Regions from separate parts of the Streptomyces sp. NPDC055103 genome, predicted to be linked through region 2. Evidence: riboswitches for the same ligand, from Rfam matches in the RefSeq annotation. Region 2 holds a riboswitch; each other region holds the start of a gene.

Region 1 (4,659 bases), on a different contig from region 2:
TCTCCGAGGCCGGACGGCCTGTCATGTCCGTCGAGAAGCGCTTCGGCGTGCGCGACCGGTACGTCGTGGACATAGCCGACGCGGAGCTGGACCGGCGGCTCGCGATAGCCCAGGCCGTCACCCTGGACGCCTTGCAGTCCCGCTGACCTGTCCCGCCGGGTCGGGCCGTCTACCCTGGAGACACGGGCAGGGGACGGGGCACACGGTTCCTCCCCGCGCCCCGGCCGCGTGCGGAAGGGCGGCGGACCATGGACTTCAGCGATCGCACCGACGCGGGCCGGCAGCTGGCCGCCCGTCTCGACCACCTCAAGTACCAGGACGTCGTGGTTCTCGGCCTTCCGCGCGGCGGCGTACCGGTGGCCGCGGAGGTCGCCGACGCGCTCGACGCGCCCCTCGACATCTGTCTCGTACGGAAGCTGGGGGTGCCGTGGCAGCCGGAGCTCGCGATGGGCGCGCTCGGGGAGGGCGGTGTACGGGTCCTCAACGAGCAGGTGCTGCGGGAGACCGGTGTGGGCGAGCGGGAGCTCGCGGCCGTGGAGGAGCGCGAGCACATCGAGCTGGAGCAGCGGACCCACCGCTACCGGGGCGCCCGCCCGCCCGTGCCCCTCGAAGGGAGGACGGTCGTCGTCGTCGACGACGGGCTCGCCACGGGCGCCACGGCGCTGGCCGCCTGCCGGGTGGTCCGTGCCCGGGGTGCCGCGCGGATCGTCCTGGCGGTGCCGGTCGCCCCACGCGGCTGGACCGCCCGTCTCGGGGGCGAGGCCGACGAGACCGTCAGCGTCCGCGAGCCCGACTTCTTCTACGCGATCGGTCAGTTCTACCGGGACTTCACGCAGACGTCCGACGCGGAGGTGCTCGACTGCCTCGACCGCAGCCGGGCTGTGCGCGGGCCCGTCGTGCGGGACGAGGACGTCAGGATCCCGGCGACCGGCGCCACCCTCGCCGGACGGCTCGCTGTGCCCGACGGCGCGACCGGCATCGTCCTGTTCGCCCACGGCAGCGGCAGCAGCCGGCACAGTCCGCGCAACCGCGCGGTCGCCTCGGCCCTGAACCGGGCCGGGCTCGGGACGCTGCTGTTCGACCTGCTGACCGAGACCGAGGCGGCCGACCGGGCCCATGTCTTCGACACCCCGCTGCTCGCCGGCCGGCTGGTGAGCGCCACGGACTGGCTGGCCGGGCGGCCCGGGGGCGACGACCTGCCGCTCGGCTACTTCGGGGCGAGCACGGGCGCGGCCGCCGCGCTGTGGGCGGCGGCCGACGCCGGTTCCGGTGTCGCCGCAGTCGTGTCACGCGGTGGCAGACCGGATCTGGCGGGCGAGCACCTGGCCCGGGTGCGCGCCCCGACCCTCCTCGTGGTGGGCGGCCGGGACGAGCTGGTCCTGGACCTCAACAAGCGGGCCCAGGCGCTGCTGCGCTGCGAGAACCGGCTGACGGTCGTGCCGGGCGCCACCCACCTCTTCGAGGAGCCGGGGGCCCTGGAGGAGGTGGCGGAGCTCGCCAGGGACTGGTTCGACGAGCACTTCAGGGGTCAGTAGGCGCCGTTGACGTTGTCGATGGAGCCGTAGCGGTCGGCCGCGTAGTTGCAGGCAGCCGTGATGTTGGCGACCGGGTCGAACAGGTCCGTGGACGTGCCCGGCACGTGGTAGGCGTCGAAGGTCGGCTGGATCACCTGGAGCAGGCCCTTCGAGGGGGTGCCGGCCGCGGCGTTGGAGTCCCAGAGGTTGATGGCCTGGGGGTTGCCGGAGGACTCGCGCATTACGTTGCGGAGGATTCCGTCGTACGAGCCGGGGATGCCGCGCTGGGCCATGATGGCCAGCGACTGCCGGATCCAGCCGTCGAGGTTGTCGGCGTACTGGGCGGCGGCCGGGGCGGCCTGGACGGCGGGCGCGGCGGCGGGCGCCGCCTGCGCTGCGGAGGCGCCCGAAGCGGCGGCCGGGGCCGCGGCACGGCGCTCGGAGCGGCTCGCCCGGTCCGTCGTGGCGGTGCTCTTCTTCGGCGCGGCGGCCTGAGCGGGGGCGGCCTTCGCGGAATCCCGACGAATCGTCAGTTCGAGACCGGGGTGAATGAGTGACGGATTGTCACCCACGGCGGACTTGTTGGCCCGGTAAATCGACTTCCAGCCGCCCTGAATTCCCTTCTTCTGGGCGATCAGGGAAAGCGAGTCACCGCTCACGACGGTGTACGTACGCGCGGCGGCGGCAGCGGCGGTGGGGGCGGACGGCGCGGCGGTCGCGGTCGCGTGCTGTGCGGCGACGGGCTGCGCGGCGGTCTTCGGCGCGGACGAGATCGTCTCGGCGCCGGCGGTGGCGGGGACGATCAGCGGCAGGGCCAGGGCTGCCCCGCCCGTGCCGGCGAGTGCGAGGCCACGGGTGACCGTGCGGCGTCGGGGGCGGCGGTGCTTACCGTGTGCAGGCATGACGGTTTCCTCTCCGGCGCCTGCGGGGTGAGCTGTCGGGTTCGGACGGGAGATGTCCGGCCGCGCACACGCGGCTGCACCCCGAGCCGTTCCGGATTCCGGACCGGCGAATTCGTGGGTCCCCCGCTCCTGCCGTCGGGTGAAAGGGAGGTGTTTCGGGCGGCGGCAGGATTAGGCGTTCCGCTCGAATGGGGGTGACCGTAGGCCAGTAATGCGACGGATAACAAGGGGAGTGAATCGCTGGGGCGGGGTAAAGGATCTCTGTATTCGGCTAATTCAAGATCGACCGCGCTCGGGCATCGCCGAACTTCCGTGCACCGCACGGCTTGCGGAAGTGCCGGGACGTGGTGATCTCCGGGAAAAGTGAACCGCGTCACCCGGCGAGTAATGTCCGAATATGCGATGTAATTCCGATGGTGAATGAATGGGTGGAAATTTACCGCCATGGGGTGTTCGGTCGTGTCGAGGGTCGTGGGGCTGGCTCGCGCTAAGCGGTACCACTGTGTCCGTGGCGACAAAAGTCGCAAACAAGACATTCTTCTTGAAAGATGGAGGTACCCGACCCAGGAGCCACCCGGATGCCGACCACCGTCTCCCCGCTCAGCCCGGACACCCTCGACCGCGAGGCGGCCGCTCTCTTCGAGAGCGCCACCTGGCAGCGGATCGTCACGGACTGGACCCCCGCCCCGCCGACCCTCGCCCCACCGGTCCCGGTCCGGCCGACCCTCGCCCCACAGGTCCCGGTCCGGCCGGCCCCCGCCGGACCGGACCCCGCGCCGCAGCGACAGCCCGAGCGCGCTGACTGGCGGGCCCTCCTGACCGTGCCCGTGGACCAGCTCGTGACCGAGGCGCTCGACGCGCTCCCGCCGCCGGCCCCGGCCGAGCGCACGCTTCCCGGCCGGATCGGAGCCGTACTCCCGGACCGTCTGCACGCCTGGCGCCGGATCGGCCGTCCCGAGCTGCGCCCCTCGGTCCACCTCGGCTACGCGCGGCTGGTGCTCACGGAGTGGGGCTGGCAGAACGCCCCGTACAAACTGCGCGACGCGCGGGGAGCGCGCTGCGTCTGCGGCGCCCTCCTCGCGGCCCACCGCCTCGGCTACGGCGGCGCGGACACCATGAACGAGGCGGCCGCCTGGATCATGACCGAGCTCCGGTCGCGAGGATGGCGCGAACTGATCGGCCCGTGGAACCGGGCTCCCGGCCGCACGGCGGCCGAGGCGGTGGGCCTCCTCGACGCGACGATCCGCCGCGCCGCGCACGCCGGCCGGTGACCCGCCGGGCCGGTGACACCGTCGGCCGGTGACCCGCCGGCACCGGCCGACGTGCAAGGGGTCAGCCGGTGACGCTCGGGGACCCGGTCTCGATGTGGCCGGTGTACCGGCGCGACCAGGTCCCGTCGATGTCGGCGAGGATCGTGAAGTCGTACCAGCCGCCGTTGTAGGCCACCGCGTTGAAGAACTCCTCACGGCTGGAGTTCGCCGGGACCGTGTACGTCCACGGGCCGTCCGTGCGGTAGGCGTTCGAGCGGATCGTGAAGGTCACCGGGCCCGCCGAGGTGTTGGTCATCCGGAACCACAGCGCCGTCCGGCCCGTGCCCGCCTCGGGCGCGTACCGGGCCGCGACCTCCACGGCCTTGCCCGCCTTGGACGCGTCGCCGATGAAGCGCCGCAGGAAGCGGTTGGGGCCCATCATCGAGATGTCGTACTTCCCGGATCCCGACCCGAGCCCGATGTTGAAGTAGTCGGAGGCGGTGGCGCCCGGGTCGACCGTGTACTGCCAGGCCGCCGTGTCGCGGTGCTGGTGCGGGTGGATCGAGAAGTGCGCCGCCTGCCTGGCCTCCGGCCCCTGGTTCGTCATCGAGAACCAGGCCAGGATCTTGCCGGCCGCCCCGAACTCGAACCGGTCGAGGTTGCCGTTCACCTGGTACGGCAGGGCGCGCGCCGGGCGGGTGCCGGACTCCTGCGCCGGCTGGGCGTTGTTCTGGGGCGCGGGGTTCGGCAGCGGGCCGCAGGTGGCCTGCCCGATGACCTTCGCCGTGGACGGGAGGCCCGCGGGCACTCCGTACACCGGGTGGGCGAAGTCGAAGACGCTCGTCAGATCGCCCGTCACCCGGCGCCGCCAGGCGCTGATGTTCGGGCAGGCGGCCGGAGTGCCGAGGGCCGCCGTCCAGGTCTCCATGAAGCGGAGCACCGAGGTGTGGTCGAAGACCTCGGAGCTCACCCAGCCACCCCGGGTCCACGGGG
Region 2 (4,659 bases):
GAGCCGAAGTAGGGGCGGGCATGGATCTGACGCTGCTGTACCGCGGCCCGCTCGCCTCCTGCGACTTCGACTGCCCTTACTGTCCCTTCGCCAAGCGCCGGGACAGCCGCGAGCAGCTGCGCGCGGACCGGGCCGCGCTCGACCGGTTCACGGGGTGGGCCGCCGGGCAGACCGGCGACCGGCTGCGGATCCTCTTCACCCCGTGGGGCGAGGGCCTGGTGCGCTCCTGGTACCGGCGGGCGCTCGTCGACCTGTCACGGCTGCCGCACGTCGAGCGGGTCGCGATCCAGACGAATCTGAGCTGCCGGACCGACTGGCTGGCGGACGCGGACCCGGAGACCGTCGCCCTCTGGTGCACCTTCCACCCGGGCCAGACGCCGTACGGGCGGTTCCTCGGCAAGTGCCGCGAGCTGACGGACCGGGGCATCCGGTTCAGCGTCGGTGTGGTGGGCCTGCCCGAGCACCGGGAGGACGCCCGCAGGCTCCGCGCCGCCCTGCCGCCGCACGTCTACCTCTGGGTGAACGCGGCCGAGGGGCACACGTACACGGACGCGGAGGCAGAGGAGTGGACGGGGATCGATCCCCTCTTCCCGTACAGCAGACGGCCGCACCGCTCGGCGGGGCTGCCGTGCCGTACGGGCGAGTCGGTGATCTCGGTGGACGGCGAGGGGACGGTGCGGCGCTGCCACTTCGTCAAGGCCGAGCTGGGCAACCTGTACGACGGGTCGTACCGTGCCGCGCTGCGCCCCCGGGCCTGCCCCCTCGCCGTCTGCGACTGCCACATCGGCTACGTCCATCTGGAGACGCTGCCGCTGTACGACGTGTTCGCCGGCGGGGTCCTGGAGCGGATCCCGGCCGGCGGTCCGTCGCCCCTCGGAAGGGCTCTCAGAGAGGCATGAGGTCGGGGCGCTTGGCCTCGACGTGGTCGCCCGAGCTCTCGCCGCGCAGCCTGCGCCCGATCCACGGCACGAGGTACTCCTTGGCCCAGTGGATGTCGTCGCGGCGCACCTCCAGCGTGCCGCGCGGGGGGCGCGGCGGCCACGGCTGGTCCGGGTCGGCCGGCACCGGCAGGCCGAGGACCTGGGCGGCGCGCAGGGCGACACGGGTGTGGCCGTCGGGCGAGAGGTGCAGCCGGTCGTCGTCCCAGGCCCGCAGGTCCTGCACGGACCTGAGCGACCACAGGTCGAGGACCGGACAGTCGTAGCGGTCCGCGATGGACCGGACGTGGGCCGTGTAGGTGGCGATCTTCCCGCGCAGGTGCCGGAGCACGGGGATGTCCCGGGTGTCGAAGCCGGTGGTCACCATGACGGTGCCGACGGCGGAGGTCAGGTCCGCGACGGCGCGCTCGAAGCGCTCGGCCACGTCGTCGGGGTCCGTACCGGGCCGGATGATGTCGTTGCCGCCGGCACAGAAGGTCACCAGGTCGGGGGCGAGTTCCTTCGCGCGGGGGACCTGTTCGGCGACGATCTGGTCGAGCAGGCGTCCGCGTACGGCCAGGTTGGCGTAGCGGAACTCGTCCTGCTCCGGCAGCTGGTCGGCGAGCAGGACCGCGAACCGGTCCGCCCAGCCGACGTAGGTCCCGTCGGGCCCGGGGTCTCCGACGCCCTCGGTGAAGCTGTCACCGATCGCCGCGTACGACCCGAATGCGTTCTTGTCTCTTGATCTCGAATCGTCTGCCACGGGAGCACATCCTTCCCTTTCGGATGTGACCTACGCGACCGTAAGGAGGGGTTGACGGAGGGTGACATATGCCACCGATAAAGATTCCCCCAAGCCGGAATACGCCGACGGCCCGGCACCTGGGTGCCGGGCCGTCGTGGTGCGTCCGTGTCAGACGGAGACGCCGTGCTGGCGGAGGTAGGCCAGCGGGTCGACGTCGGAGCCGTAGTTCGGAGAGGTACGGATCTCGAAGTGCAGGTGCGGGCCGGTGGAGTTGCCGGTCGAGCCGGAGAGGCCGATCTGCTGGCCGCCGCTGACGGACTGGCCGGACGAGACGGAGAGGGAGGAGAGGTGCGCGTACTGCGAGTAGTTGCCGTCGGCGTGCTGGATGACGACCTCGTTGCCGTACGAACCGCTCCAGCCGGCGGAGACGACGGTGCCGGCGCCGACGGCGCGGACGGTCGTGCCGGAGGAGGCGATGAAGTCGACACCGGTGTGGTAGCCGGAGGACCACATGGAGCCGGAGGCACGGTACGGGGTGGAGAAGCCACCGCTGACGGGGGCGACCCAGCCGGACGCGGAGGTCGAGGACCCCGCCGACTGCGAGGTCCGCGCCGACTGCGAGGAGGAGGACTCCGAGGCGGCGGCCGGGGCGGAGGAGCGCTCGCTGCTCCGGGAGGCGCGCGAGGTGTCGCCGTTCTTCTCGGAGCTCTGCGTGCTCTTCGGGGCGGCCTTGGGCGCGGCGCTCTTGGGGGCGGCGGTCTTGGGCGCGGCGCTCTGCGCGGCGGCGGTGTTCTTGGCGCCGAGGGTGAGCTTCATGCCGGGCAGGATCAGCGAGGGGTTCTCGCCGACGACCTGGCGGTTGTCCTCGTACAGCTTCTGCCAGCCGCCCGCGAGGTGGTGCTCGGTGGCGATCTTCGACAGGTAGTCACCGCTGACGACGGAGTACGTCTTCGACGCGGCCTTCGTCACGGCGGGCGCGGCCTGGAGGGCGGCGGGCGCCTTCACCTGGGCGGCGGCGACGGCCTGGGCGGGGACGGCGGCCGGGGCGGCCTGCTCGGCGGCGTGGGCTCCGGTGGCGCCGAGGAGCGGGAGCGCGACGACGGCGCCTCCCGTACTGGCGACGACGAGACCCCGGGTGAGGGAATTGATCTTCGGACGGCGGTGCTTACCCTTCGCGGGCATGGCGAATTCCTCTCCGGCGCCTACGAGGTGAGCTGTCGGGTTCGGACTGGAGATGCCCGGCCGCGTTCTCACGCGGCTTCACCCCAAGCCGTCCTGTGTCGCGGGACCGGCGTACTTCCTGGGTCCCCCGCTCCTGCCACGCATGGGATGAGTGCGGATTCCGGACGGTGGCAGGATTCGGCGGTCCGACCGGATTGACGGTGACGCTAGACGAGCGAGGTCGGAGCAAACAAGCCGCGAATTCCACCCGGTATTGACCGGGGCGAATTTCGGGCGGAAATCCGGTCACCCTCCGTTGATGACGGTCCTTCGATTTCCTTTTTCCGTACGGCAATTGCTCGGGGCCGTCGGCCACGATCCGTCACTTCTATGACCCTGCTCACGCGGCACCGCCCATCTCGCCTGCAAACAGGGCGCGTTCCCCTTAACGCCCCATTTCGGACAGATCACCCATTCCCGTCCGAGGGGGTGCGCGGACCCCCTCCCACCTGGATGATTGTCCTAGGCACCGATCTCGCATCGGGCCCCCGAACGTCGACCCCCAGGAGCATCCGTGACGCAGCAGCTGCCGCAGGTCCCGCCCACCGAAGCGAACGAGCCCGAGCTGGCCGAGGTCCGCAACTTCCGGGACGTGGGCGGCCTGCCGACGACGGACGGGCGCGCCGTGCGGCCCGGACGCCTCTTCCGCAGCGGCCACCTCGCCCACGCCACCGAGGCGGACGCCGCCTTCCTCACCACGCTGGGCCTGCACACCGTCTTCGACTTCCGCAACGAGGCCGACCGCAAGGTCGAGGGGGCGGACGTCGAGCTCCCCGGCGTGCGGAACGTGAACATACCCCTCAACGACCCGGCCGACGGCAAGGAGTTCTGGAAGCTGGTGCGCGACGGCGACATCGCGCAGCTGCGGGAGATCCTGGGCGACGGCAAGGCGGCCGCCCGGATGTCCGATTCGTACCGCAAGATGATCGTCGAGCGGACGTCGGAGCACAGCCGGATCCTGCACTCCATGGCGGAGGAGAGCGTCCCGGCGCTGATGCACTGCGCGGCGGGCAAGGACCGCGCCGGCCTCTCCATCGCGATCACGCTGCTCGCCCTCGGCGTCGAGCGCGAGGCGATCGAGGCCGACTACGTGAAGTCGAACGACCCGCACCGCCGCTACAAGGTGCGCCGCAGCTCCACCGCCGCGGACGCGATGTCGCCCGAGGTGATGGAGCTGCTGAGCCCGCTCTTCGACGCGCGGGTGGAGTATCTGCGGGCCGCGTTCGAGACGATCGACGTGACCTGGGGTTCGGTGGAGACCTACCTCACGGAGGGACTCAAGCTGGCCCCGGAGACCCGCGAGCGCCTGCGGGAGCGCTTCCTCGCCGAGGCGTAGGCGGCACCCCGCCTACTGGTTCTGCCCGCCCAGCATGAAGAGCAGATAGAGGAAGCCGGCGAAGAGGTGCCCGGCGACCAGGTACGCGAAGAGGCGGAGGACCAGGCCCTTGGGGAACTTGCCTTCCCCGCGCTCCTCGCCGGTGACAGCTCGTGACTTCTCGGACATCTCGGTCCTTTTCTGACGAAGGGGCGCGTTCCCGCGAAGGGGTACGCGGGGGGTCAGCGACGGTGCGGGGTTCCGTCACCGAGGCACAGCTCGGCGACGGGACTCTGCATCAGGGTGTGAACGAAGAGCAGCTCGGCCCCGCCGGGGGTGGCGGCGCCGATGCGGTGCGGGGTGAGCGAGTCGAAGTGCGCGCTGTCTCCGGCGTCGAGGACGTGCACGGCGTCACCCAGCGCCAGCCGCACCCGCCCCTCCAGGACGTGGATCCACTCCTC
Region 3 (4,659 bases), on a different contig from region 2:
CCAAGGCGCTCGGGCTGCTCTCCGAGGCGCTGATCGCCCCGGCCTTCCTGGACACCGAGATCGAGCGCCTCGTGCGCAACCGCCTCGACGAGATCCCGCACGAGACGGCCAACCCGTCCCGCCGCGCCGCGAAGCAGCTCTCCAAGGAGCTCTTCCCGGCCGAGTCGCGCATGTCCCGGCCGCGCCAGGGCACGGAGGAGACGGTCGCCGCGATCGACTCCGCCGCCGTCCGCGCCTTCTACGAGGCGCACGTCCGCCCCGGCACGGCCACCGCCGTGGTCGTCGGCGACCTGACGGGTGTCGACCTCGACAAGGTCCTCGCCGAGACGCTGGGCGCCTGGTCCGGCGAGCCGGCCGAGCCGCTGCCGATGCCGCCGATCACCGCGGACGACACCGGACGGGTCGTCATCGTCGACCGTCCCGGCGCCGTCCAGACGCAGTTGCTGATCGGGCGCATCGGTCCGGACCGCCACGACAGCGTCTGGGCGGCCCAGGTCCTCGGCACGTACTCCCTCGGCGGCACGCTGACCTCGCGCCTCGACCGGGTCCTGCGCGAGGAGAAGGGCTACACGTACGGCGTGCGGGCCTTCGGGCAGGTGCTCCGCTCGGACGCCGCGGGGAACGGCGCGTCGATGCTCGCCATCAGCGGCTCGTTCGACACCCCCAACACCGGCCCGGCACTTGACGACCTGTGGAAGGTGCTGCGGACCCTCGCCGCGGAGGGCCTGACCGACGCCGAGCGCGAGACGGCCGTGCAGAACCTCGTGGGTGTGGCGCCGCTCAAGTACGAGACGGCCGCCTCGGTCGCCGGGACGCTCGCCGACCAGGTCGAGCAGCACCTTCCGGACGACTTCCAGGCGCAGTTGTACGCGCGTCTCGCCGAGACGGGCACGGTCGAGGCGACCGCGGCCGTGGTCAACGCCTTCCCCGTGGACCGGCTCGTCACCGTGCTCGTGGGCGACGCGGCGCAGATCGCGGAGCCGGTGCGCGCGCTCGGCATCGGTGAAGTCACCGTCGTGACCGGCTGATCGCACCCGCGGACCCGGCAAGGAAGGCCTCGACGTCACGATTTCGTCGAGGCCTTCCGCTTTGCCCGAATTGAGAGGAATGGGGCGTCTGCCCTGTGGCATGTCTTACAAACAGGCGTGTTTGTTTGGCTATTGAAAGACGATCCGCATAGCGTCGGTGCGGCTGTTCGTCAGTGCACGTGCCGCATTCGCGGCAGCGGACAGTCATCGCCGAGTCCCCGTCAGGCGCGAGCCTGGGGAGCCGGGGACCCACACAGTCCCTGGGGTGAATCGGGCGCCTTCGTCACGCACGGAGGGGCTCGTAGGAGACCTTCCTGCTCCGAACCCGTCAGCTAACCCGGTAGGCGAGAAGGAAGGAAAGGAACAGCCCCTACATGGCGTTCACCCGTGCCACCGGGAAGCATCGTGGGCCGAGCCGGATGGCGCGTCGCAGCGTGGGCATCGCCGGCGTCGCGACACTCGCCACCACCGGCGTCATCGGAACCCTCGCCTCCCCGGCGCTCGCCGCCGACACGGACAACCGCTCCGTCGAGGACACCGGCCTCACGCAGGTGATCACCGAGGACTCCCTCGCGGACCGCGTCAACGCCCAGGTCGCCGCGCAGGAGCAGGAGGCCTTCGAGGCCATCGCCAAGGCGAAGGCCCAGGCCGAGGCTCGCGCCGAGGCGAAGCGCAAGGCCGAGGCCCGCGCCAAGGAGGTCCGTGAGGAGCGTGAGCGCGCCGCCCGCGAGGCCGAGCGCCGCCGCCTCAACTCCTTCCAGCTCCCCGTGGCCGGCTCGTACGTGACCACCGGCTACAAGACCGGCGGCTCCCTCTGGTCCTCCGGCAGCCACTCCGGCATCGACTTCCACGCGTCCTACGGCAGCTCGGTCGTCTCCGTCGGCTCCGGCACCGTCGTCGAGGCCGGCTGGGGCGGCGCGTACGGCAACAACATCGTCATCCGGATGAACGACGGCACGTACACCCAGTACGGGCACCTCTCGTCCATCGGGGTCTACGTGGGCCAGAGCGTCGAGCCGGGCCAGCAGATAGGCGTCTCGGGTTCGAGCGGCAACTCGACCGGCCCGCACCTCCACTTCGAGGCGCGGACGAGCTCCGAGTACGGCTCCGACCTCAACCCCATCTCGTACCTCCGCTCCCGCGGCGTCAGCCTCTGACCCCAGGCGGAAGCCGCTGACGCCACACGGAAGCCCCTGGCGTCACACGCATCGCGTCGCAAAAGCCCCGGCTCGTACTGAGCCGGGGCTTTTCGCTGACCGAAACATATGCGCGGATTCCATGGGGGCATCGGAAATTCCGGCCTGCTGCAATAGAGTCGCAGAGCGGACGCAGAACAGGCGTCGCTCGAATTGTCTCTCGCGGACCAAGGCGGAGGTCGGACATGCGCGTTCCCGCGCAATCGGTATGCACGGCGATCCGGGACGACATCGTCTCCGGCGTCTTCGAGCGGGGCGGGCGACTGACCGAGGAGCAGCTCGCGCGCCGCTACGGGGTCTCCCGTGTCCCGGTCCGCGAGGCCCTGCGCACCCTGGAGTCCGAGGGCTTCGTCGTCACCCGCCGCCACGCAGGCGCCCATGTCGCCGAGCCCACCGAGCAGGAGGCGGCCGATCTGCTCGACATGCGGGCCCTGCTCGAACCCCTGGGCGCCGCCCGCGCCGCACAGCGGCGCACCGAGGCACATCTGAAGGTGCTGCGGGGCCTGGTCAGGCTGGGTCAGGAGCGGGCCAGACGCGGCCAGGGCGAGGACCTGCGCTCGCTCGGCGGCTGGTTCCACGAGACGCTGGCGCAGGCCTCCGGCAGCCCGGCCCTGACGGCGCTGCTCACCCAGCTACGGCACAAGATCGCCTGGATGTACGCGGTCGACCAGCCCGCCCACCCCACCGAGGCCTGGTCCGAGCACGGCGCGATCGTGGACGCCGTCGCGCGCGGCGACGCCGAGCGGGCCAGGGCGCTGACGGCGCTGCATGCGGAGCGCTCGCTGGTGCTGCACCGGCTGAAAAGGCCCGAGCGCGGCCGTGTGAGGGTTTCGCAACATGTCGTCAACACGGCGAGCGTCCGGAATTAACACGTGCACCGTATACAAAGAATAGGAATTCGCTGGAGCTGATGTGCGCTGCCGGAAATACCGGCTCCAGAAAAGCGAAAACCGCGGCCGCCGGAATTCCGGCAGCCGCGGTTTCGTCGTACGGGAAAGGCGGGGTCAGACGGTCTCGGGGAGCTCGTCGAGGCCCTCGGCGACCAGCTTCGCGAGGCGGTCCAGCGCGATCTCGGCGCCCTCGGCCTCCGAGGCGAGGACGATCTCCTCGCCGCCCTGCGCGCCCAGGCCGAGCACCGCGAGCATCGAGGCGGCGTTCACGGGGGTGCCGTCGGACTTGGCGATCGTCACCGGAACGCCGGAAGCCGTGGCGGCACGGACGAAGATGGACGCGGGGCGGGCGTGGAGGCCCTCGGCCCAGCCGACGTTGACGCGGCGCTCAGCCATGGTGTTGCCCTTCAAGTCTCAAGCGGGTTGTCTAGACCAGTCTCTCATGCGGTGCGCGGTGCTCGTGCCGACCTTCGAACCGGATCGGACCGCCCTTCGGCCCTCCCCACCCTGCACGGCGCGCACCCGCGGCGCGACCGGTGCCGGTGGCCCGTACCGGCCGTAGGCTGGCCCCATGCAGAGCGCGTCGGAGCAGTCGGAAGCGGCGGATCGACCGGCATCACCGGCACCGGCCTCCACACCGGAGCACGCCTATCCCGATCACTGGGAGGCCGACGTGGTGCTCCGGGACGGCGGCACCGCGCGCATCAGGCCCATCACCGCCGATGACGCCGACCGGCTGGTCAGCTTCTACGAGCAGGTGTCGGACGAGTCGAAGTACTACCGCTTCTTCGCTCCCTACCCGCGGCTCTCCGCCAAGGACGTCCACCGGTTCACCCATCACGACTTCGTCGACCGGGTGGGTCTCGCCGCGACCGTGGGCGGGGAGTTCATCGCCACCGTCCGCTACGACCGCATCGACGACCGCGGCATGCCCGCCTCCGGTCCGGCCGACGAGGCCGAGGTCGCGTTCCTCGTGCAGGACGCCCACCAGGGGCGCGGCGTCGCCTCCGCCCTCCTCGAACACATCGCGGCGGTCGCGCGCGAGCGGGACATCCGGCGCTTCGCCGCGGAGGTGCTGCCCGCCAACAACAAGATGATCAAGGTCTTCACCGACGCGGGCTACACCCAGAAGCGGAGCTTCGAGGACGGCTCCGTCCGGCTCCACCTCGACCTCGAACCCACCGACCGCTCCCTCGCCGTCCAGCGCGCGCGGGAGCAGCGGGCGGAGGCCCGCTCCGTCCAGCGGCTCCTCACCCCCCGGTCCGTCGCCGTCGTCGGCGCCGGGCGCACCCCCGGCGGGGTCGGGCGGACCGTCCTGCGCAATCTTCTCGGCGCCGGCTTCACCGGCCGCGTCCACGCGGTGAACGCCGCACTCACCGACGGTCCCGCCGAGCTCGACGGCGTCCCCGCCCATCCCTCCGTACAGGCCATCGGCGAACCCGTGGACCTGGCGATCGTCGCCGTCCCCGCCGACCGGGTGCCCGAGGTCGTCGCCGACTGCGGCGAGCACGGAGTACGGGGCCTCGTCGTCCTCTCCGCCGGATA

What was found. Region 2 has a riboswitch for cyclic di-AMP ahead of ACWFR1_RS10460 (M23 family metallopeptidase). Riboswitches for the same ligand answer to the same signal wherever they lie in the genome.
Region 1: linked by a shared signal. The riboswitch ahead of ACWFR1_RS23925 (LysM peptidoglycan-binding domain-containing protein) and the one ahead of ACWFR1_RS10460 (M23 family metallopeptidase) in region 2 are both predicted to bind cyclic di-AMP.
Region 3: linked by a shared signal. The riboswitch ahead of ACWFR1_RS05630 (M23 family metallopeptidase) and the one ahead of ACWFR1_RS10460 (M23 family metallopeptidase) in region 2 are both predicted to bind cyclic di-AMP.

The regions. Positions count from the first base shown of each region.
Region 1 is NZ_JBSGTX010000039.1:57,190-61,848, reverse strand. It holds gene ACWFR1_RS23935 (hypothetical protein) at 1-146, shown strand, start outside; gene ACWFR1_RS23930 (alpha/beta family hydrolase) at 249-1,535, shown strand; gene ACWFR1_RS23925 (LysM peptidoglycan-binding domain-containing protein) at 1,529-2,416, opposite strand; cyclic di-AMP (ydaO/yuaA leader) riboswitch at 2,422-2,594, opposite strand; gene ACWFR1_RS23920 (DUF6197 family protein) at 2,995-3,687, shown strand; gene ACWFR1_RS23915 (phosphocholine-specific phospholipase C) at 3,749-4,659, opposite strand, start outside.
Region 2 is NZ_JBSGTX010000012.1:11,730-16,388, reverse strand. It holds gene ACWFR1_RS10475 (STM4012 family radical SAM protein) at 1-12, shown strand, start outside; gene ACWFR1_RS10470 (STM4011 family radical SAM protein) at 21-899, shown strand; gene ACWFR1_RS10465 (SGNH/GDSL hydrolase family protein) at 886-1,680, opposite strand; gene ACWFR1_RS10460 (M23 family metallopeptidase) at 1,831-2,844, opposite strand; cyclic di-AMP (ydaO/yuaA leader) riboswitch at 2,849-3,010, opposite strand; gene ACWFR1_RS10455 (tyrosine-protein phosphatase) at 3,398-4,219, shown strand; gene ACWFR1_RS10450 (DUF6126 family protein) at 4,232-4,387, opposite strand; gene ACWFR1_RS10445 (helix-turn-helix domain-containing protein) at 4,441-4,659, opposite strand, start outside.
Region 3 is NZ_JBSGTX010000005.1:139,585-144,243, reverse strand. It holds gene ACWFR1_RS05635 (M16 family metallopeptidase) at 1-1,028, shown strand, start outside; cyclic di-AMP (ydaO/yuaA leader) riboswitch at 1,227-1,389, shown strand; gene ACWFR1_RS05630 (M23 family metallopeptidase) at 1,403-2,185, shown strand; gene ACWFR1_RS05625 (GntR family transcriptional regulator) at 2,410-3,093, shown strand; gene ACWFR1_RS05620 (HPr family phosphocarrier protein) at 3,229-3,510, opposite strand; gene ACWFR1_RS05615 (GNAT family N-acetyltransferase) at 3,686-4,659, shown strand, end outside.